3 regions of the Streptomyces sp. NPDC059816 genome follow, and region 1 is predicted to be linked to each of the others. Evidence: riboswitches for the same ligand, from Rfam matches in the RefSeq annotation. Region 1 holds a riboswitch; each other region holds the start of a gene.
The links. A riboswitch is a leader RNA that binds a small molecule or an ion and turns the genes downstream of it on or off. The one in region 1 is predicted to bind thiamine pyrophosphate.
Positions count from the first base shown of each region.

Region 2: linked by a shared signal. The riboswitch ahead of thiO (glycine oxidase ThiO) and the one ahead of ACFV88_RS17000 (thiamine ABC transporter substrate binding subunit) in region 1 are both predicted to bind thiamine pyrophosphate.
Region 3: linked by a shared signal. The riboswitch ahead of thiC (phosphomethylpyrimidine synthase ThiC) and the one ahead of ACFV88_RS17000 (thiamine ABC transporter substrate binding subunit) in region 1 are both predicted to bind thiamine pyrophosphate.

Region 1 is NZ_JBHWIQ010000011.1:157,690-164,211, forward strand. It holds gene ACFV88_RS16985 (restriction endonuclease) at 1-733, shown strand, start outside; gene ACFV88_RS16990 (hypothetical protein) at 844-1,089, shown strand; gene rlmN (23S rRNA (adenine(2503)-C(2))-methyltransferase RlmN) at 1,335-2,441, shown strand; TPP riboswitch at 2,532-2,652, shown strand; gene ACFV88_RS17000 (thiamine ABC transporter substrate binding subunit) at 2,738-3,826, shown strand; gene ACFV88_RS17005 (ABC transporter permease) at 3,973-5,583, shown strand; gene ACFV88_RS17010 (ABC transporter ATP-binding protein) at 5,583-6,522, shown strand, end outside.
Region 2 is NZ_JBHWIQ010000002.1:264,114-270,635, reverse strand. It holds gene ACFV88_RS03795 (thiazole synthase) at 1-549, opposite strand, end outside; gene thiS (sulfur carrier protein ThiS) at 551-784, opposite strand; gene thiO (glycine oxidase ThiO) at 781-1,938, opposite strand; TPP riboswitch at 1,935-2,048, opposite strand; gene ACFV88_RS03780 (hypothetical protein) at 2,097-2,513, shown strand; gene ACFV88_RS03775 (NAD(P)/FAD-dependent oxidoreductase) at 2,773-3,936, shown strand; gene ACFV88_RS03770 (Rv2175c family DNA-binding protein) at 4,028-4,393, shown strand; gene thiE (thiamine phosphate synthase) at 4,649-5,305, shown strand; gene metF (methylenetetrahydrofolate reductase [NAD(P)H]) at 5,435-6,355, shown strand; gene ACFV88_RS03755 (hypothetical protein) at 6,401-6,522, shown strand, end outside.
Region 3 is NZ_JBHWIQ010000001.1:531,449-537,970, reverse strand. It holds gene ACFV88_RS02555 (DUF5326 family protein) at 81-293, shown strand; gene ACFV88_RS02550 (IclR family transcriptional regulator) at 420-1,184, shown strand; gene ACFV88_RS02545 (SsgA family sporulation/cell division regulator) at 1,284-1,721, shown strand; gene ACFV88_RS02540 (YibE/F family protein) at 1,797-3,275, opposite strand; TPP riboswitch at 3,347-3,513, shown strand; gene thiC (phosphomethylpyrimidine synthase ThiC) at 3,506-5,362, shown strand; gene ACFV88_RS02530 (hypothetical protein) at 5,445-6,281, opposite strand; gene ACFV88_RS02525 (metallophosphoesterase) at 6,462-6,522, opposite strand, start outside.

The sequences.
Region 1 (6,522 bases):
CGACGGCTGTTACCACTACGCCGGCGAGGGCCAACTCGGCGACCAGAAGATGACCCAGGGCAACCTGGCCATCCTGAAGCACCAGGGCGAGGGCCGGGCCCTGCGCCTCTTCAAGGGCCTCGGCTCGGGCATGTGCCAGTACCTCGGGGAGTTCGTGCTGCCCGAGGAGCGGCCCTGGTACCGCACCGAGGCGCCGGAGACGAACGACGGACCGGTCCGCAGCGTCATCATGTTCCGCTTGCAGCCGCTCACGGCGGCCCCGCCCGCCGGCTCCCAGCTTCCGCACACCCCCGAGGACAGCCCCCGGGTGGAGACGCTGGAGGTGGAGGCGCAGTACACCGAGCGCATGTGGGTCGAGCCCTCCCGCGAACCGTACGAGGCCGAACGGGCCGAGGCGAAGCTGGTCCTGGGGTACGCCGACCACCTCCGGCTGCTGGGCCACGAGACGACGCGGCACCGCATCGCACCGACCGGCGTCGCGAAGTGGCTACTGACCGACCTCTACGACGTCACGGCCAACCGGCTCTACGAGGCCAAGGGCTCGGTCGGGCGGAGCGCCGTCCGGATGGCCGTCGGGCAACTCCTGGACTACGCCCGCTTCCTCCCCGAGCCGGAGCTGGCGCTGTTGGTGCCCTCCCGCCCGGAGGACGACCTGCTCGACCTGTGCGCCGGGCTGAAGATCGTCGTCGTCTGGCCGGAAGGAGACGGATACGCGTCCACCGACGCGGCCTGACCGCGGGCACCGGCGGTGCCCCACCACACGAAGCAGGCCACCCGCGGCGCCTGGTAACGAAGCGGGTGGCCCGTGCTCACCGTCCTCGGAGGAACAGGAGCAGTCCAAGTATGTCCGAAAACCCGGAGGGGCGAGCAGCCCTGCTCGCACGGGCCGCGATGTTCGGCAGCGCGCTGTCGGCCGGCGTGGTCCTCGTCCTCGCCGGCGGCGCGACGCCGGTGGAGGCATCGGCCTACGTCGCCCCCTTCCTGATGTTCCTGCACCGCGGCGCCCCCGTGCCCGGAGCACGCGGCGCCGCCCGCCGGCAGCTGCCGCGCGCAGGCGGGCCCCCGTCACCGGAATCGGCCCGGGAGTAGCGAACGACGGGCCCGTCCGTGCGGGCGGGCCCGTCCGGTGCGCGGTGCCGCTGTGACTCGCGGCACCGTGCCCGGCTCCCCGTCGCCGCCGACACGGGCCGTCGCACGGTGCCCCCGGCGGCGACCACCAGCGCGAACGCGACGGACACCGGGTCGCCCGCAGTCGACGGGGGTGGCGGGTGCCGGCCACCGCCGCCGGCGACGCACCCGGGCCACGGGCTCGCGTCTGCGACACTGGAGGCACCATGCCCAAGCCCGGAGAACTCACTTTCGTCGCCCCGCGCGGAGCCAAGAAGCCCCCGCGGCACCTCGCCGACCTCTCGCCCGCCGAGCGCAAGGAAGCCGTCGCCGCCATCGGCGAGAAACCGTTCCGCGCCAAGCAGCTCTCGCAGCACTACTTCGCGCGGTACGTCCACGACCCCGCCCAGTGGACGGACATCCCGGCCGGCGCGCGCGACAGGTTGCAGGAGGCCCTGCTCCCGGACCTCATGTCCGTGGTGCGGCACATCAGCTGCGACGACGACACCACCCGCAAGACGCTGTGGCGCCTGTTCGACGGCACCCTCGTGGAGTCGGTGCTGATGCGGTACCCGGACCGGGTCACCATGTGCATCAGCTCCCAGGCCGGCTGCGGAATGAACTGCCCCTTCTGCGCCACCGGCCAGGCGGGGCTGGACCGCAACCTGTCGACGGCCGAGATCGTGCACCAGATCGTGGACGGCATGCGCGCGCTGCGGGACGGGGAGATCCCCGGCGGCCCGGCGCGCCTGTCGAACATCGTGTTCATGGGCATGGGCGAGCCGCTGGCCAACTACAACCGCGTCGTGGGGGCGATCCGTCGCCTCACCGACCCGGAGCCGGACGGCCTCGGCCTGTCCCAGCGCGGGATCACGGTGTCGACGGTCGGGCTCGTCCCCGCGATCCGCCGGTTCACCGACGAGGGCTTCAAGTGCCGGCTCGCGATCTCCCTGCACGCGCCCGACGACGAGCTGCGCGACACCCTCGTCCCGGTCAACACGCGCTGGAAGGTCCGGGAGGTCCTCGACGCGGGCTGGGAGTACACCGAGCGCTCCGGTCGGCGACTGTCCATCGAGTACGCCCTGATCCGGGACATCAACGACCAGGCGTGGCGCGGTGACCTGCTCGGGCGACTGCTCAAGAACAAGCGGGTGCACGTCAACCTCATCCCGCTCAACCCGACGCCCGGCTCCAAGTGGACCGCGTCCCGTCCCGAGGACGAGAAGGCGTTCGTGGAGGCCATCGCGGCGCACGGGGTGGCGGTCACCGTCCGGGACACCCGGGGCCAGGAGATCGACGGGGCCTGTGGACAGCTGGCGGCATCCGAACGCTAGAGCGGTACTCTTGTCCCGAACGCCCGCATAGCGTCCTGTGCGCAGCGAGCGGTTCGAGCCATTCGCAGCACCTTCACGACAGACAACTGCATTTTCCGACAGGGGAGCGCCACAGCGCTGAGAGTGCGGCAGCCGGGTCACACCGGCGGGCCGCAGACCCTCTGAACCTCGCCCGGGTCATTCCGGGTAGGAAGTTCGGTCACCACTCAAGCTGTTGCGCCCTGCCCGCGCTCCCGCCCCGGGGGCCGCGGGCGGGGCCGCGTCTCTTCCTGGTCCGCTCCAGGAGGAACAACCACGTGAGCACCACCAAGAAGGCCACCGCCGTCGCCCTCGCGGCCGGGCTGGGCCTCGTCACCCTCTCCGGCTGCGCCGAGAGCGGCGACGACGGGCACGGCAGCGGGTCCAAGACGGTCACCCTGGTCAGCCACAGCTCCTTCGCCGCCTCCGAAGAGGTGCTGGAGGAGTTCGAGAAGGAGTCCGGTTACACGCTCAAGGTCCTGGAGGACGGGGACGCGGGCGTGGCCGTCAACAAGGCCATCCTGACCAAGGGCAACCCGCAGGGCGACGTGTTCTTCGGCATCGACAACACCCTGCTCTCCCGCGGCCTCGACAACGAGCTCTTCACGCCCTACGAGGCGACGGGCGCGGACAGCGTCCGGCTCCCGAAGCGGCCGCTGCTCGACAAGCAGGACCGGGTCACCCTCGTCGACACCGGCGAGATATGCGTCAACTACGACAAGAAGTACTTCGCGGACAAGGGCGTGACCCCGCCGGAGACCTTCGATGACCTGGTGAAGCCGGCGTACAAGAACCTCCTCGTGGTGGAGAACCCGGCCACCTCCTCGCCCGGCCTCGGCTTCCTCATGGGCACCGTCGCCCAGCAGGGCGGCGCCGCGTGGCCCGACTACTGGAAGAAGCTGAAGGACAACGGCGTCAAGGTCGTGGACGGCTGGGACCAGGCGTACAACGAGGAGTTCTCCGGCTCCGCCGGCGGCAAGAAGGCCGGCGGCGACCGTCCGCTCGTCGTCTCGTACGCCTCCTCCCCGCCCGTCGAGGCGATCTACTCCGACCCCAAGCCCGCCGAGGCGCCGACCGGCGTCTCCACCGGCACCTGCTTCCAGCAGGCGGAGTACGCGGGCCTGCTCGCGGGTGCGAAGAACCCGGAGGGCGGCAAGGCCCTGCTGGACTTCCTGAGCGAGCGCACCTTCCAGGCGGACATGCCGCTGAACATGTTCGTGGACCCGGTGCACAAGGACGTCAAGGTCCCCGCGGACTTCGCCCGGTACGCGGTCGAGGTGCCCTCGCCGCTGACGATGGACCCGCAGCGGATCGCCGACCACCGTGACCAGTGGGTCAAGCAGTGGACCTCGCTCGTAGTGAAGTAGGCCGCGCGGCCGACGGCCCCCGCCCCGGTGACCCGTCCGGGTCGGGCGCGGCGGCCGGCACGGGCCCCGGGCGCACCGACGCCGCCGGGCCCGCGGCCCCGCGCACCCGGTCGGACCGCCGGGGCGCGCTGCTGCGCTGCGCGCTGATGGCGCTGCCGGTGGTGTTCTTCGCGGTGTTCTTCGCCTACCCGGTGACCGCGATCGTGGCCCGCGGGCTGCGGCCGGAGGGCGTCTGGCAACTCGGGGCGATCGGGGAGGTCCTGGCCCGCCCGGAGATCCGCGAGGTGCTGTGGTTCACCACCTGGCAGGCCCTCGCCTCGACGGCGGGGACCCTGCTGATCGCGCTGCCCGGTGCCTACGTCTTCGCCCGGTTCGCCTTCCCCGGCAAGCAACTGCTGCGGGCCGTGGTCACCGTGCCCTTCGTGCTGCCCACCGTCGTCGCCGGCTCGGCGTTCCTCGCCCTCCTCGGCCGCGGCGGTCTGCTGGACCGGGCGGCCGGCGTACGGCTCGACACCACCGTGTGGGCGATCCTGCTGGCGCACGTCTTCTTCAACTACGCGGTCGTGGTGCGCACCGTGGGCGGACTCTGGGCCCAACTCGACCCGCGGCAGGAGGAAGCCGCCCGGGTGCTCGGCGCCTCCCGGTTCGCCGCCTGGCGGACGGTGACCCTGCCCGCGCTGCGGCCCGCCGTCGCGGGAGCCACACTGATGGTGTTCCTGTTCACCTTCACCTCCTTCGGCGTGGTCCAGATCCTCGGCGGCCCCGCGTTCTCCACCCTGGAAGTGGAGATCTACCGGCAGACCTCCCAGATCTTCGACCTCTCCAGCGCCGCCGTGCTCACCCTCGTGCAGTTCGTCGCCGTCGGCCTGATCCTCGCCGTCCACGCCTGGAGCGTGCGCCGCCGGGAGCACGGGCTGCGGCTGGTCGACCCCTCGGTCACCGCACGCCGCCCGCGCGGTGCGGGGCAGTGGGCCCTGCTCGCCGGGGTGCTGGCCACCGTCGCCGCGCTGATCGTGCTGCCCCTCGGGGTGCTGGTGGCCCGCTCCTTCCAGGACACCGAAGGGGCCTTCACCCTCACCTACTACCGGTCGCTCACCTCCGCCGAGGGCGGTGCGTTCCTCGTGCCGCCCATCAACGCCATCGGCAACTCCCTGCTGTACGCGCTCGCCGCCACCGCCATCGCCCTGGTCATCGGGGGGCTCGCCGCCGCCGCACTGACCCGGCGCGCGGGGCGCCTGGTGCGCGGCTTCGACGCGCTGCTCATGCTGCCGCTCGGGGTGTCCGCGGTCACCGTCGGCTTCGGGTTCCTGATCACCCTGGACGAGCCGCCGCTCGACCTGCGGGCCTCCTGGTGGCTGGTGCCGCTGGCGCAGGCCCTGGTCGGGGTGCCGTTCGTGGTGCGGACGATGCTGCCCGTCCTCAGGTCCGTCGACGGGCGGCTGCGCGAGGCGGCGGCCGTGCTGGGCGCCTCGCCGTGGCGGGCCTGGCGCGAGGTGGACCTGCCCCTGGTGCGGCGGGCGCTGCTGATCGCCGCCGGGTTCGCCTTCGCCGTCTCGCTGGGCGAGTTCGGGGCCACGGTGTTCATCGCCCGCCCCGACGAACCGACCCTGCCCGTCGCCGTCGCCCGGCTCCTCGGCCGCGCCGGGGAACTCAACTACGGCCAGGCCATGGCCCTCTCGACCCTCCTGATGGTGGTGTGCGCCGTGTCCCTGCTGCTCCTCGAACGCCTCCGGACCGATCACGCGGGGGAGTTCTGATGACCGCGAACCCGACCACCGACGCCGAAGCCGGCACCGCCACCGCCACCGCCACCCGTACGGACACCGAAGCGGCTCTGCGGCTGGACGGCGCGACCGTGCGCTTCGGCGCCCGCGCCGCGCTGGACTCGGTGTCGCTCGACGTCGCCGAGCACGAGGTCGTCTGCGTGCTCGGCCCCAGCGGCAGCGGCAAGTCCACGCTGCTGCGGGCGGTCGCCGGGCTCCAGGACCTCGACGCGGGACGGGTCCTGCTCGGCGGCCGGGACCGGACGGGGACGCCGGCGCACCAGCGGGGCGTGGGCCTGATGTTCCAGGACCACCAACTGTTCGCGCACCGCGACGTCGGCGCCAACGTCGCCTTCGGCCTGCGGATGCACGGGGCCCCACGGGCCGAGCAGGAGGCCCGGGTGGCGGAACTGCTGACCCTGGTGGGACTGCCCGGCGCAGCTCGTCGGGCCGTCGCCTCGCTGTCCGGCGGGGAGCAACAGCGGGTGGCCCTCGCCCGTGCCCTCGCACCCCGCCCCCGGCTGCTGCTGCTCGACGAGCCGCTGGGCCAACTCGACCGCACCCTGCGCGAACGGCTCGTCGTGGAACTGCGGGAACTCTTCGGCGCCCTGGGCACCACCGTGCTCGCGGTCACCCACGACCAGGGCGAGGCGTTCGCGCTCGCCGACCGGGTGGTGGTGATGCGGGACGGCCGGGTCGCCCAGACGGGCAGCCCGCTCGACGTATGGCAGCGCCCGGCGGACGAGTTCGTGGCCCGCTTCCTCGGCTTCGACAACATCGTGGCGGGCGTCGTGAGCGGTGGCACGGTGCGCACCGCCTGGGGCGAGCTGACCGTGCCCGCAGGGACTCCGGCGGGGGAGCGGTTGGTCCTGGTCCGCCCGGCGGGGGTGCGGCTGGTGGGGCCGGACGCCGGGCTGGCCTGCGAGGTGAGCG
Region 2 (6,522 bases), on a different contig from region 1:
CAGGATGACCGGGACCCCCGCCCGCTCCACGATCAACTCGAAGTTGTGCGGATTGCGGATGCCCAACCCGGAGCCGATGGGCGAGCCCAGCGGCATCACCGCAGCGCACCCCACGTCCTCCAGCTTGCGCGCCAGGACGGGATCGTCATTGGTGTACGGCAGGACGGTGAAACCGTCGTCGACGAGGATCTCGGCGGCGTCCAGCAACTCGACGGGATCGGGCAGCAGGGTCCGCTCGTCGGCGATGACCTCCAGCTTGACCAGATCGGTGCCGAGCGCCTCCCGGGCCAGCCGCGCGGTGAGCACCGCCTCCCCGGCGGTGAAGCAGCCCGCGGTGTTGGGCAGCACCCGGATGCCGAGCCGGTCCAGCACGGAGAGCACCGAGCCGGCGGTCGTCGGATCGACCCGCCGCATCGCGACGGTGGTCAGCTCGGTGCCGGAGGCGACCAGCGAGCGTTCCAGCACGTCGAGGCTGGGGGCGCCGCCGGTGCCCATGATCAGCCGGGAGCCGTAGCTCCGGCCGCCGAGGACGAAGGGGTCGTCGGCCACGTCAGCCTCCCTGGACCGCGGTGAGGACCTCGACGCGGTCGCCGTCCGCGAGCACGATCCGCGGCCAGCCCGTGCGCGGGACGACGGTCTCGTTGAGGGCGGCGGCCACTCCGCCGGGCGCGGTGGTGAGCACGGCGACGAGGTCGTCGAGGGTCGTCCCGGGGCTGACGTCCCGGTGCTCGCCGTTGAGGGTGACGCTCAGGGTCGTGGACCCGGGGGCGGGTGACGCGCTCATACGGGCTGCTCCTGGGGGAGGCGGGTGAACCGGAGGGGGGTGAAGGGGCGTGCGTCGTCCGGCAGTTCACCGTGCACCAGGGCGTGGGCCAGGACGTCCCCGGTGACGGGGGTGAGCAGCACGCCGTTGCGGTGGTGGCCGGTGGCCAGCAGCAGCCCGTCCAGTGCGGTGGGGCCGAGCAGGGGGGCGTTGTCGGGCGAGCCGGGCCGCAGCCCCGCACGGGTCTCGACGAGCGGTAGCTCGGTGATGCCGGGGACCAGTTCGTGGGCGTCCCGCAGCAGTTCGTACACGCCGCCCGCGGTGACGGTGGTGTCCCAGCCGAGTTCCTCGCTGGTGGCCCCGAGGACCAGCTCACCGTCCTCGCGCGGCACCAGGTACACCTGTCCGCCGCGCACCACCGCCCGCACGGTCCGACTCAGGAACGGGCCGAAGCCGGGCGGCACCCTCAGCCGCAGGATCTGCCCCTTGACGGGCCGTACCGGTGGCACGACCTCGTCGGGGACCCCCGCGAGCCGTCCGCTGAGGCTGCCCGCGGCGAGGACGACCTGCCCGGCCGCCAGCTCGGTGCCGTCGGCGAGCAGGACGCCCGAGGCCCGTTCCCTGCGGATGACCAGGCGTTCGACCCGCTGCCGGTGGAAGACCACGCCGGCCGACGCACAGGCGGTGACCAGGGCCGCGGCCAGTCGCCGCGGGTCGATCTGGTGGTCGTCGTCCACCCGCAGCCCGCCGCGCACGCCCGGGGCCAGCATCGGTTCGAGCCGCCGGCACTCCCGACCGTTGAGCCACTGGGGCGTCAGCCCCGCCGCGGTCTGCACGGCGTGCAACTCCCGTAGCTGGGACCGGTCGTCGGCGTCGAGGGCGACGGCGAGGGTGCCGCAGCGCCGGTAGCCGAGGTCCGCCCCGGTGACCCCGGACAGTTCGGCGGCGAACGCCGGATAGGCACGGGCCGAGGCGGTGTTGAGGGCGAGGAGCTGCTCCTCGCCGGGGTGCAGTTCGGTGACCGCGGCGAGCATCCCGGCCGCCACCTGTGCGGCGCCGCCGCCCGGCGCGGGGTCCACCAGCGCGGTGCTCAGACCGCGCCCGGCGGCCCGCCAGGCCGTCACCAGACCGATGATCCCGCCGCCCACCACCAGGACGTCCGCTGAACGAGACATGGGTGCTCCGCTCCTCCCTTCGCCGGCATGACCCGGATCAGGTTCGTACGGTCGGAGGCCGGTCAGCCTCCCTCTCAGCCCGGTGCGTCCGGGCTCCCGCGAGTTACGTTGGCCACCCTAACCCGATGCCCCGCACCCCAGTAAGGGAGTCGTGTCCCGTGCCCGACCAGCCGCACCAGCCCGATCGACCGGCCGCACCGGCCGCGCCCTCGCTCGACGGACGGGTCCTGGTACCCGTGGCCGACCAGGCGCCCGGCCAGGTCGGCACCCGCACCCGCTTCGCCTACCACGAGCGCGGCGGCGTGGTCTGGGCCGACTACGCGGGCGGCGAGGTGGTCCGCGGCCACCTCGTCGGCACCCGCACCGGGGACCGGCTGGACTTCCGGTACGTCCAACTGCGCATCGACGGAACGACCGCATCCGGACATTGCGCGTCCCGGGTGGTCGCCCTGCCGGACGGGCGGGTGCGGCTGCTGGAGACCTGGGAGTGGGAGTCCCGCGAGGGGCGGGGAACGAGCGTGGTGGAGGAGGCACCGCAAGAGACACCGCCCGAGCCGGGACCGACCGCCGACTGAGCCGGCGTCCGGGTGTCTAGGGTGACGACCGGGGACAGCCGGATGCCGGCCGACGGCCCCACCACCCGACGAGGCGGACGAGGCGGACGAGGGCGACATGCCAGAAGAGACAACCGAGACAGCCGAGACAGCCAAGGCACCCGAAACGACCGAGGCGACCGAGGCGACGGAGACGGGCGCGGCGGGCCGGACGGCCGCGACGGCCGAAGCGGGCAGCGCGGCCGACCGGCCACCGGGCGTCGTCATCGCGGGCGCGGGCATGGCCGGGGTGCAGACCGCGGTGGCCCTGCGCGAACAGGGCTTCGCCGGACCGGTCGTCCTGATCGGAGCCGAACCCCACCAGCCCTACGACCGGCCGCCGTTGTCCAAGGCCGTGCTCCTGGGCAAGGCCGAGGACTCCGCTTTCGACGTGGACTTCGGGGCGCTCGGCATCGACCTGCGGCTCGGCTTGGAGGTCACCGGCGTCCGCCCCGACGACCACGAACTGGACACCGAGGCCGGGCCCGTCCCGTACGACACGCTGGTCATCGCGACCGGCGCCGAACCGATCCGGTTGCCGGGCGCGGACGGCGTTCCCGGCGTGCACCTGCTGCGCACCCTGGACGACGCCGAGCGGTTGCGTCCGGTGCTCGCCGACCAACACGACGTCGTGGTGGTGGGCGCCGGCTGGATCGGCGCCGAGTTCGCGACGGCCGCTCGTGAGGCGGGCTGCGCGGTGACCGTGGTGGAGGCCGCCGACCGGCCGCTCGCGGGCGCCCTGCCCGCCGAGGTCGCCGCCCCCATGACCGACTGGTACGCGGAGGCCGGGGCCACCCTGCGCACCCGGGCGCGCGTGGTCCGCGTGCAGCCGGGCGAAGTGGTCCTGGACGACGGCAACGTGCTGCCCGCCGGCGCGGTGGTGGTGGGCATCGGCGCCCGCCCCGCCACCGACTGGCTCGCCGGCTCCGGGATCGCACTCGGCGCGCACCGGGAAGTGCTCGCCGACGACCACCTGCGGACCTCGGTGCCCGACGTCTACGCGGTCGGCGACTGCGCCTCCTTCCCCTCCGCCCGGTACGGCGAACGCCTGCTGGTGCACCACTGGGACAACGCGCTCCAGGGCCCGCGCACGGTCGCCGCCGGCATCGTCGGCGAGGTGCCCGCCGTGTACGACCCGGTGCCGTACTTCTGGTCCGAGCAGTTCGGGCGCTTCGTGCAGTACGCGGGCCACCACGAAGGCGCCGACGCGGTGGTGTGGCGCGGGGAGCCCTCCGGTGCCGCCTGGTCGGTGTGCTGGCTGCGCGGCGGGCGGCTGGTGGCGCTGCTGGCCGTGGGCCGCCCCCGTGACCTCGCCCAGGGCCGCAAGCTGATCGAGTCCGGCGCGGTGCTCGACACCGGGCTGCTGGTGGACCCCGCGCGCCCCCTGAAGTCGGCCGTCCGCTGACCCGTCGGGGCGGGCCGCCGGTGGGGCCGACCGGCCCCACCGGCAGCGGGCCGCTTTTCCGATGTCAGAAGGAAGTGGCAGGCTGGGGTACGTGACCGAGATTGACGCAAAGATTGATGCTCTCGTCCCCGCCTGGCTGACCCTCCCGGACATCGCCGAGCGGTTCGGCGTGGAGGTGACCCGTGTTCGGCAGCTCGTCAAGGAGGGCCAGCTGATCGCGGTGCGCCGCGGCGAGAACAGGGCCCTGCACGTACCCGCGGCCTTCATCGACGACGACAAGGTCGTCAAGGGCCTGAGCGGCACCTTGACGCTCCTGCGGGACGACGGCTTCACGGACGAAGAGACGCTCGAATGGCTCTTCACCCCCGACCCCAGCCTGCCGGGCACGCCCGCCCAGGCCCTGAGTGAGAACCGCGGTACGGAGGTGAAGCGCCGCGCGCAGGCGCTCGCCGTCTGAGCCGCGCACCCGCCGCCGACTGAGCGGCCGACGCCGCCGGTGCGCGGACCCGAGGTGGTCCGCGCACCGCACTCACCTGCGCGGTACACCGTGCTCCCTCCGTACGCCCACCTGCGGTGCGCTGTTCGGTGGGGGTGCGCGGTGGCTTCGCGCAGTTCCCCGCGCCCCTGATCGGGCGCGTCTCGCTCGGCGTGCGCTGTCCTGCGCGGACCGCCCACGCACCACCGCACCGTCCACGGGGGGACCAGTACCGCCATGGCAGATTCCATTCCCACGCGCCGCGCCCGGCTCGCCGACGCGCGCCTCTACCTCTGCACGGACGCCCGCACGCGCCAGGGCGACCTCCCGGAGTTCCTCGACCGCGTCCTCGCGTCCGGCGTGGACATCGTGCAACTGCGCGACAAGGGCATGGAAGCCGCCGAGGAACTGGACCACCTGCGAGTGTTCGCCGACGCCTGCCGGCGGCACGGCAAGCTGCTCGCGGTGAACGACCGGGCGGACGTCGCCCACGCCATCGGCGCCGACGTGCTCCACCTGGGCCAGGGCGACCTCCCGGTCCCCGCAGCCCGGGCGATCCTCGGCCCGGACGTCCTGATCGGCCGCTCCACCCACGCCGACGAGGAGGCGCAGGCGGCGGCCCGGCAGCCGGGCGCCGACTACTTCTGCACGGGCCCGGTGTGGCCCACCCCCACCAAGCCGGGACGGCACGCCCCGGGCCTGGCCCTGGTCCGTCACACCGCCGGGCTGCGCCCCGAGCGGCCCTGGTTCGCCATCGGCGGCATCGACCTGGGCAACCTCGATCAGGTCATCGAGGCCGGGGCCCGCCGGGTGGTCGTCGTCCGGGCCCTCACCGAGGCGACCGACCCGGGTGCGGCAGCCGCCGAGTTCGCCCGCCGACTGCGGAACCCGTAGGCCCCCATCTCCCCGCTCCGCTCACTCTGAGGACGGACGGTGTCCGAGGGGTGGACATCGCGGGGGTCTTTCGTCTGATTTATCCCTCGCCCGGTTGGGGGACGGCCCCGGCGTGGCTAACCTGCCCGTATGGCCCTTGGGACAGCTTCCACCAGGACGGATCGCGCGCGTACGGTCCGTGACATGCTCGCATCGGGTAAAACGACGTACTCGTTCGAGTTCTGGGCACCGAAAACCCCGAAGGGCGAGCGGAACCTCTGGAACGCGCTACGGCGCATCGAGGCCGTCGCACCCAGCTTCGTTTCGGTGACCTACGGTGCCGGCGGCTCCACCCGCGCGGGCACGGTCCGGGCCACCGAGCAGATCGCCTCCGACTCCACCCTGACCCCCGTCGCCCACCTCACGGCGGTGGACCACTCCATCGCGGAGTTGCGCAACATCATCGGTCAGTACGCCGACGCCGGCATCCGCAACATGCTCGCCGTCCGCGGCGACCCGCCCGGCGACCCCATGGGCGCCTGGGTGCCGCATCCCCAGGGCCTCACCTACGCGGCCGAACTCGTGCGGCTCATCAAGGAGTCGGGCGACTTCTGCGTCGGCGTCGCCGCCTTCCCGGAGATGCACCCGCGCTCCCCCGACTGGGACGAGGACATCCGGCACTTCGTCGACAAGTGCCGGGCGGGCGCCGACTACGCCATCACCCAGATGTTCTTCGACCCCGAGTCCTACCTGCGGTTGCGCGACCGGGTGGTCGCCGCCGGGTGCAGCACGCCCGTCATTCCCGAGGTCATGCCGGTCACGAACGTCAAACAGCTCGAACGGCTGTCCCAGCTCAGCAACGCCGCCTTCCCGGCCGAGCTGAAAGACCGCATCCTCGCGGCGCGGGACGATCCCGCCGCTGTACGCTCCATGGGAATCGCGTTCGCGACCGAGTTCTGTGCGCGGCTGCTGGACGAGGGCGTTCCCGGGCTGCACTTCATCACCCTCAACAACTCGACCGCGACGCTGGAAATCTACGAGAATCTGGGGCTGCACCACACGCAGGTCTAGATCGGTCGTGCGCGGTGGGGCGCCGACCGCACGAGAGGGGCGTACATGGGCTGGGCGGTCCTCTACATCGCGTTCGGCGTCGTCGCGCTGTGGCTGCTGGGCGAGGTGCTGTTGCAGTACAAGGCCAGGCTCCGCTGGCGGTTGCTGGCCTTCTGCGGCTTCCTGGG
Region 3 (6,522 bases), on a different contig from region 1:
TCGCGGGGCGGGGTCGGGCCGGGTACGCGAAGGGTGCGCCGACGTCGGACGACGAGGGCGCGGAGCGGAAGGAAGGAACCGTGCGGGAGATCTTCTCGGGCTTGCCGTGGTGGGTGAAGTGGGTCGCGGTGCCGGTCATCGCGCTGTTCGTGTTCGGCGGACTGATCGTCGGGGTGCTCTCCTTCCTGGTGGAGCTGCTCTTCAAGGTGCTCGTGTTCGTGGTGCTGGTCGCCGGCCTCGTCTACGTGGTGCGGAAGTTCACGACGTCGTCCTCGTCACGGGGTGACTGGTAGCACGTCAGAGCGGTGGGGGGACGGGGCCGGGTCCCCCTCCCGAGGGAAGATTGTCCGGGGTATGGAAATAGTCCGTATCGGACGACTAGAGTCGAAGCGGACACCCACTCGCCACGGGAGTGAGCCTTGGCCCCGGATGATCCCGCTCCGACCCTGATCGGCTCCGTGCAGCGCGCGCTGCGACTGCTGGAGGCCGCCGCCTCGCACCGCGGGGGCGCGCCCGCCAAGCAGCTGGCGCGCGAGTCGCGGGTGGCGCTCCCCACCGCGTACCACCTGCTGCGCACCCTGGTCCACGAGGGCTACGTGCGTCGTGAGCGGGGGGTGTACCTGCTGGCGGAGGCGGCCGAGAGGCTGGCCGGCGCCGCGGCCCAGCAGAACCGTCGGGGCAGGATGCATGACGCGCTCGCGCACTGCCGTGACGTCCTCGGGGTGCCCGTGTACTTCGGGGTGTACCGCGATGGCGAGATCGAACTCGCCGCGGTGGCCGACAGTCCCGCGCATCCCGCGATCGAGGAGTGGGTGGACTTCCGCGAGACCGGGCACGCCCACGCGCTGGGTCAGTGCCTGCTGTCGCAGCTCGGTGAGAAGGCCCGCCGCGACCACCTGCACCGGCACCCCGTCCGGTACGTGACCCCGTACTCCGTGCGGGACGAGGAGACCTTCCTGCGGCGGCTCGCGGCCGTCGACCGCATGCAGCCGGTGCTGGAGCACCAGGAGTACGCGCTCGGGACGGTCTGCGCGGCGATGCCCCTCATGGCCGGCAGCACGGCCATGGCCATCGGCTTCTCGCTGCCCGCGCACCAGGAGGACCGACTGCTGCCGACGTTGGCGCGGTTGGAGCGCGAGGTCGGAAAGCTACTAGGGACACTCGGCTTCTCTATCAGCATCTGAAAACTCACTCCTTGTGATCTGTCGTGTACTTTAAGCAAGATGCCATGAGTGTCAGGGGGCTGATTCCTGGCCAGTCGACGCCACACGACGGGGTAGCCAATGCGCGAGTCGGTACAGGCAGAAGTCATGATGAGCTTTCTCGTGTCCGAGGAACTCACCTTCCGCATTCCCGTGGAGTTGCGTTACGACAGTGCCGATCCCTATGCCGTGCGGCTGACCTTCCACCTCCCCGGCGATGCGCCCGTGAGCTGGACGTTCGGCCGAGAGCTGCTGGTCGACGGGGTCGCCGAGCCCTGCGGGGACGGGGACGTGCACATCGCCCCGGACGATCCGGAGATCCTCAGCGATGTGTTGATCACGCTTCAGGTGGGTGTCGAACAGGCCGTCTTCCGCGCGGGGGTGGCGCCGCTGATCGCCTTCCTCGACCGCACGGACAAGATCGTTCCACTGGGCCAGGAACGGGCGATGGCCGGATTCGACTCCCTGTTGGACCAGGCGCTCGACCGCATCCTGGCGGAGGAACAGAGCGCGGGTTGACGTCCCGTCAACGTGGCGGCCGAACCATCCCCCGGGGGTGTCCCCCGGTGAGCACCCGCACCCGTCCCGGACGGTTCAGCCGCCCGTACGCGCCTTGCGACGGCGGCCCCGGCCCCCGGGCGACGGGACGGTACGCGCGGGAGCGGCGCCCGTTCCCGGGCGGTCCGCGGCCACCACCAGCGTGGCCAACGCCGTCGTGACCGGTACGGACGCCACCAGGCCGATCGACCCGACCAGCGTCCGGACGATCTCCTCGGCGACCAACTCGCTGTTGGCCACCGTGCCCACGGAACTCTGCGCGATCGAGAACAGCAGCAGCAACGGCAGCGCCGCACCCGCATAGGCCAGGACCAGGGTGTTGACCACCGAGGCGATGTGGTCCCGCCCGATGCGGATGCCCGCGCGGTACAGCGCGCGGCGACTCATCGTCGGATCGGCCTGGTGCAACTCCCAGACCGCCGAGGTCTGGGTGACGGTCACGTCGTCCAGCACGCCGAGCGAGCCGATGATCACCCCGGCCAGCAACAGACCGCTCATGTCGATCCCCGGGTACAGCCCGTGGATCAGCCCGGTGTTGTCGTCGGTGTCCCCGGTGAGCGAGGCCCAGCCGATGAACAGGGAACCCAACACCCCGATCAGCAGCAGTGACACCAGCGTGCCGAGCACGGCCACCGAGGTGCGGGCGGACAGCCCGTGGCACATGTACAAGGCGATCAGCATGATCGCGCTCGCCCCGACCACCGCGACGACCAGCGGATTTGAGCCCTGGAGGATCGCGGGCAAGATGAAGAACGTCAGGATCAGGAAGCTCACCGCGAGGGCCACCAGGGCCATCAGCCCGCGCAGCCGGCCGACGAGGACCACGGCGAGCGCGAATAGTCCGGCCAACAACACCATCGGAAGGCGACGGTTGGTGTCCGCGACCGAGTACTGGAGGTCCCGCGGCGCGTCGGGGGCGTAGGCGACGATCACCTTCTGCCCCTGCTCCAGCTTCCGCGAGGCATCGGGCTGCACGATCTCGGTGAACGTCCGTCCCTGGTGCGGACCCGTGGTGACCTCGACGGTGGCCTTGCCGCAGTCGCCGGTCGACCGCTGCTGCGCCTGACTTCCCTCAGCGGTCGAGGTGTCCCCGGTCGGCGGGACGGCGCCCGCGTTGACGGACTTGCAGTCGACCCGGTCGACCCGGGTGACCGTCGCCTGCTCGGTCTGCCGGTCGAAGCCGACGCCCGTGCGCTCGTGGGTGGGGGCGCCGCCCGGCCACAGGACGACCAGCCCCACGACGACGGCCGTGGCGAAGGGGATGAGCACGGCGGCGATGATCCGGCGCAACCTCGCCGAGACGGGCGCAGCCGGACCGTGGGAGTGAGAATGCCCGTGGCCCCCGTGGCCCCCGTGGCCCCCGTGGCCCCCGTGGCCTCCCCCGCCTCCCCCCTGGCTGCCGTGGCCGTCCGGACCGTGGCCGTGGCCGTGGGCGGTCGACTCCGGGGCCGTCGCGGGGGACGGCGACCAGGGCTGTCCGGCGGGCGGGACGGGAGGCTGCGGCGTGGTGGTCACCGCCCGATCATCGCAAGAACGGGCGGGGCCCACTGTTCAGCACGCCAGACATGACGCTAGCGTGGGGGCACCTTTGCACACGCGGGAGCTCGGAGCACCGGGCTGAGAGGGCGCTGACCTCCGTACCCGGACCTGCTCGTCGCTTCACGCGGACGGGTGCTCCGGCGGAGAACCGCTGCGTCGACCGCTGAACCTGTTACCGGGTAATGCCGGCGTAGGGAGTAGGTCTCATGACCATCAAGGACGCACGCACGCCTGCCGTGACCGCGACCGACCCCACCGATCCCTCCGGGTCCACGGACGACGCGCGGGTCCCCACCGGGGAGACCGGCGAGCCGGCGGACCCCGGGCCGACCGCCGGCTGGCACAAGGCGTACGTCGAGGGCCCCCGCCCCGACCTGCGCGTGCCGGTCCGTCAGGTCCACCTCACCAACGGCGGGTCGGTCACCCTGTACGACACCTCCGGCCCGTACACCGATCCGCACGCCGACACCGACGTCCGCCGCGGCTTGGCGCCGCTGCGGGAGAACTGGATCGTTGCGCGCGGCGACACCGAGGAGTACGCGGGACGCCCGGTCCGCCCCGAGGACGACGGGCTCAAGCACACCTCGCCGCGCGGGGGGCTGCGCAACCTCGACGCGGTGTTCCCGGGGCGCCCCCGCCAGCCCCGACGGGGCCGCGACGGGAAGCACGTCACCCAGCTCGCCTACGCGCGCCGCGGCGAGGTCACGCCCGAGATGGAGTTCGTGGCGCTCCGCGAGAACGTCGAACCCGAGGTCGTACGGGCCGAGATCGCCGCCGGCCGGGCGGTGCTGCCCGCGAACGTGAACCACCCGGAGATCGAGCCGATGATCATCGGCAAGCGGTTCCTGGTGAAGGTCAACGCCAACATCGGCAACTCCGCCGTCACCTCCTCCATCGAGGAGGAGGTGGACAAGATGACCTGGGCCACCCGCTGGGGCGCCGACACCGTCATGGACCTGTCCACCGGCCGCAACATCCACACCACCCGGGAGTGGGTGCTGCGCAACTCCCCCGTGCCGATCGGAACGGTGCCGCTCTACCAGGCGTTGGAGAAGGTGGACGGCCGGGCGGAGGAACTGACCTGGGAGATCTACAAGGACACGGTCATCGAGCAGGCCGAGCAGGGCGTGGACTACATGACCGTCCACGCGGGCGTCCGGCTGCCGTACGTACCGCTCACGGCGCGCCGCAAGACCGGCATCGTGTCGCGTGGCGGGTCGATCATGGCCGCGTGGTGCCTGGCGCACCACAAGGAGTCCTTCCTGTACGAGAACTTCGAGGAACTGTGCGAGATCCTCGCCGCCTACGACGTCACGTACTCCCTGGGCGACGGGCTGCGCCCCGGTTCCATCGCGGACGCCAACGACGAGGCGCAGTTCGCGGAGTTGCGCACCCTCGGTGAACTGAACCGGATCGCCAAGGGATTCGACGTCCAGACCATGATCGAGGGCCCCGGACACGTGCCGATGCACAAGATCAAGGAGAACATCGACCTCCAGCAGGAGATCTGCGAGGAGGCCCCGTTCTACACCCTGGGCCCCCTGACCACCGACATCGCGCCCGCCTACGACCACATCACCTCCGGGATCGGCGCCGCCATGATCGCCTGGTGGGGCACCGCGATGCTCTGTTACGTCACGCCCAAGGAGCACCTGGGCCTGCCCAACCGTGACGACGTGAAGACCGGGGTCATCACGTACAAGATCGCCGCCCATGCCGCGGACCTGGCCAAGGGGCATCCCGGTGCCCAGGAGTGGGACGACGCGCTCTCCGACGCCCGCTTCGAGTTCCGCTGGGAGGACCAGTTCAACCTGGCCCTCGACCCCGACACGGCACGGTCCTTCCATGACGAGACCCTGCCCGCGGAACCCGCGAAGACGGCGCACTTCTGTTCCATGTGCGGGCCTAAGTTCTGCTCGATGAAGATCAGCCAGAGCATCAACGAGCGGTTCGGCGGCGACGCCGCCGAGAACGCCTCAGCTCAGGAGGTCGCCGAGGGGATGCTCCAGAAGTCCAAGGAGTTCGCGGCCTCGGGCAACCGGGTCTACCTCCCGTTGGCGTAGCGGGCGAGGCCGGGCCGACGTGCGGTGGGTCTGCGCGGGCGATCCGCGCGGACCCGCCGGACGCGTCCCCGCGTGCGCCGGGCTATTCCGGCGGGTGTTCGGGCCCGCCGAAGTCCGGGCTGCTGAAGTCCGGGCTCGAATAGCTGGGGCGCGGCCCCGTCGCGCCCCGGTCGGGGCTGCTGAACCCCGGCCGGTGGTAGCCGAGGTGCGGCATCCGACCGGAGGTGCCGGCACCCGCCGGGGTTGCCGGGCCGTACGTCCCGCCGGTCCCGGCAGCCCCGGCGTCGGGTTTTGGGGCGTTCGCCAGGGCGTTGCGGAGGAAGGGCACGATGCCGTGCTCCACCAGGGCGTCGCGCCACGCCGCGCGGGCCAGTTCGACCCGTTCGTCGATCTCGCGCCGCGGGGCGGCCCGCAGCGCCGTCGCGTTGTTGCGCAGTGCGGCGAACAGCAGTCCGGCCGCGGCGACGAGGATCGCGGCGGCGGTGATCGCGCCGAAGACCCAGCCCGTGGCGAGCAGGGTCCGGCCGATCGCCAGCCCGGGGCTGAGCGCCCGTAGGGCGTAGCCGACGAGCAGGAAGATCACTGCGGCGGACCCGGCGAGCACCGGGGCGAGCACCGCGAGGACGGCCAGGACGCCGGCGCCCGTGGGCTCAGGTGCGCCGTCGCCCGTGGTGCGCGGGGCGGTGGCACGTGCCTCGGTGCGGACCGTGACGTAGGCGTCGTACTCGGTGGTGGCCGCGGCAGTGATCAGGGCCCGGGCTTCGAGGGCCCTGCTGCGCAGCTGTTCGGTGTTCAACCGGTGGCTGACGGGCCCCAGTTCGGGATGGTGCGCGGTGGTGCGCAGCGCCTCGTCGAGGATCCGCTCGTACTCGGTGCGGTCCTCGCTCGACAACTGCCGCGGAACGCTGTTCATCTGCATCCCCCGATGCTCCGTAGGGAGTGCGGCTCACATGGTTGAGAGCCGTCGGGCAGAAACGGAGGGGAGCCTGCTACGGATGGGCCATGGTAGGGCCGGCACGGCGCACGGTGACAGGGGATTTCCGAAAATGGTGCCCCGGTGCCGCAAGATCCTCCGTTTCCGCGATCGCCCGCGGAACGTTCAGTCGTGCAGGGGGAGTTGCTGGACCAGCAGCTTTCCCGCCATGGTCACGCCGCCGTCC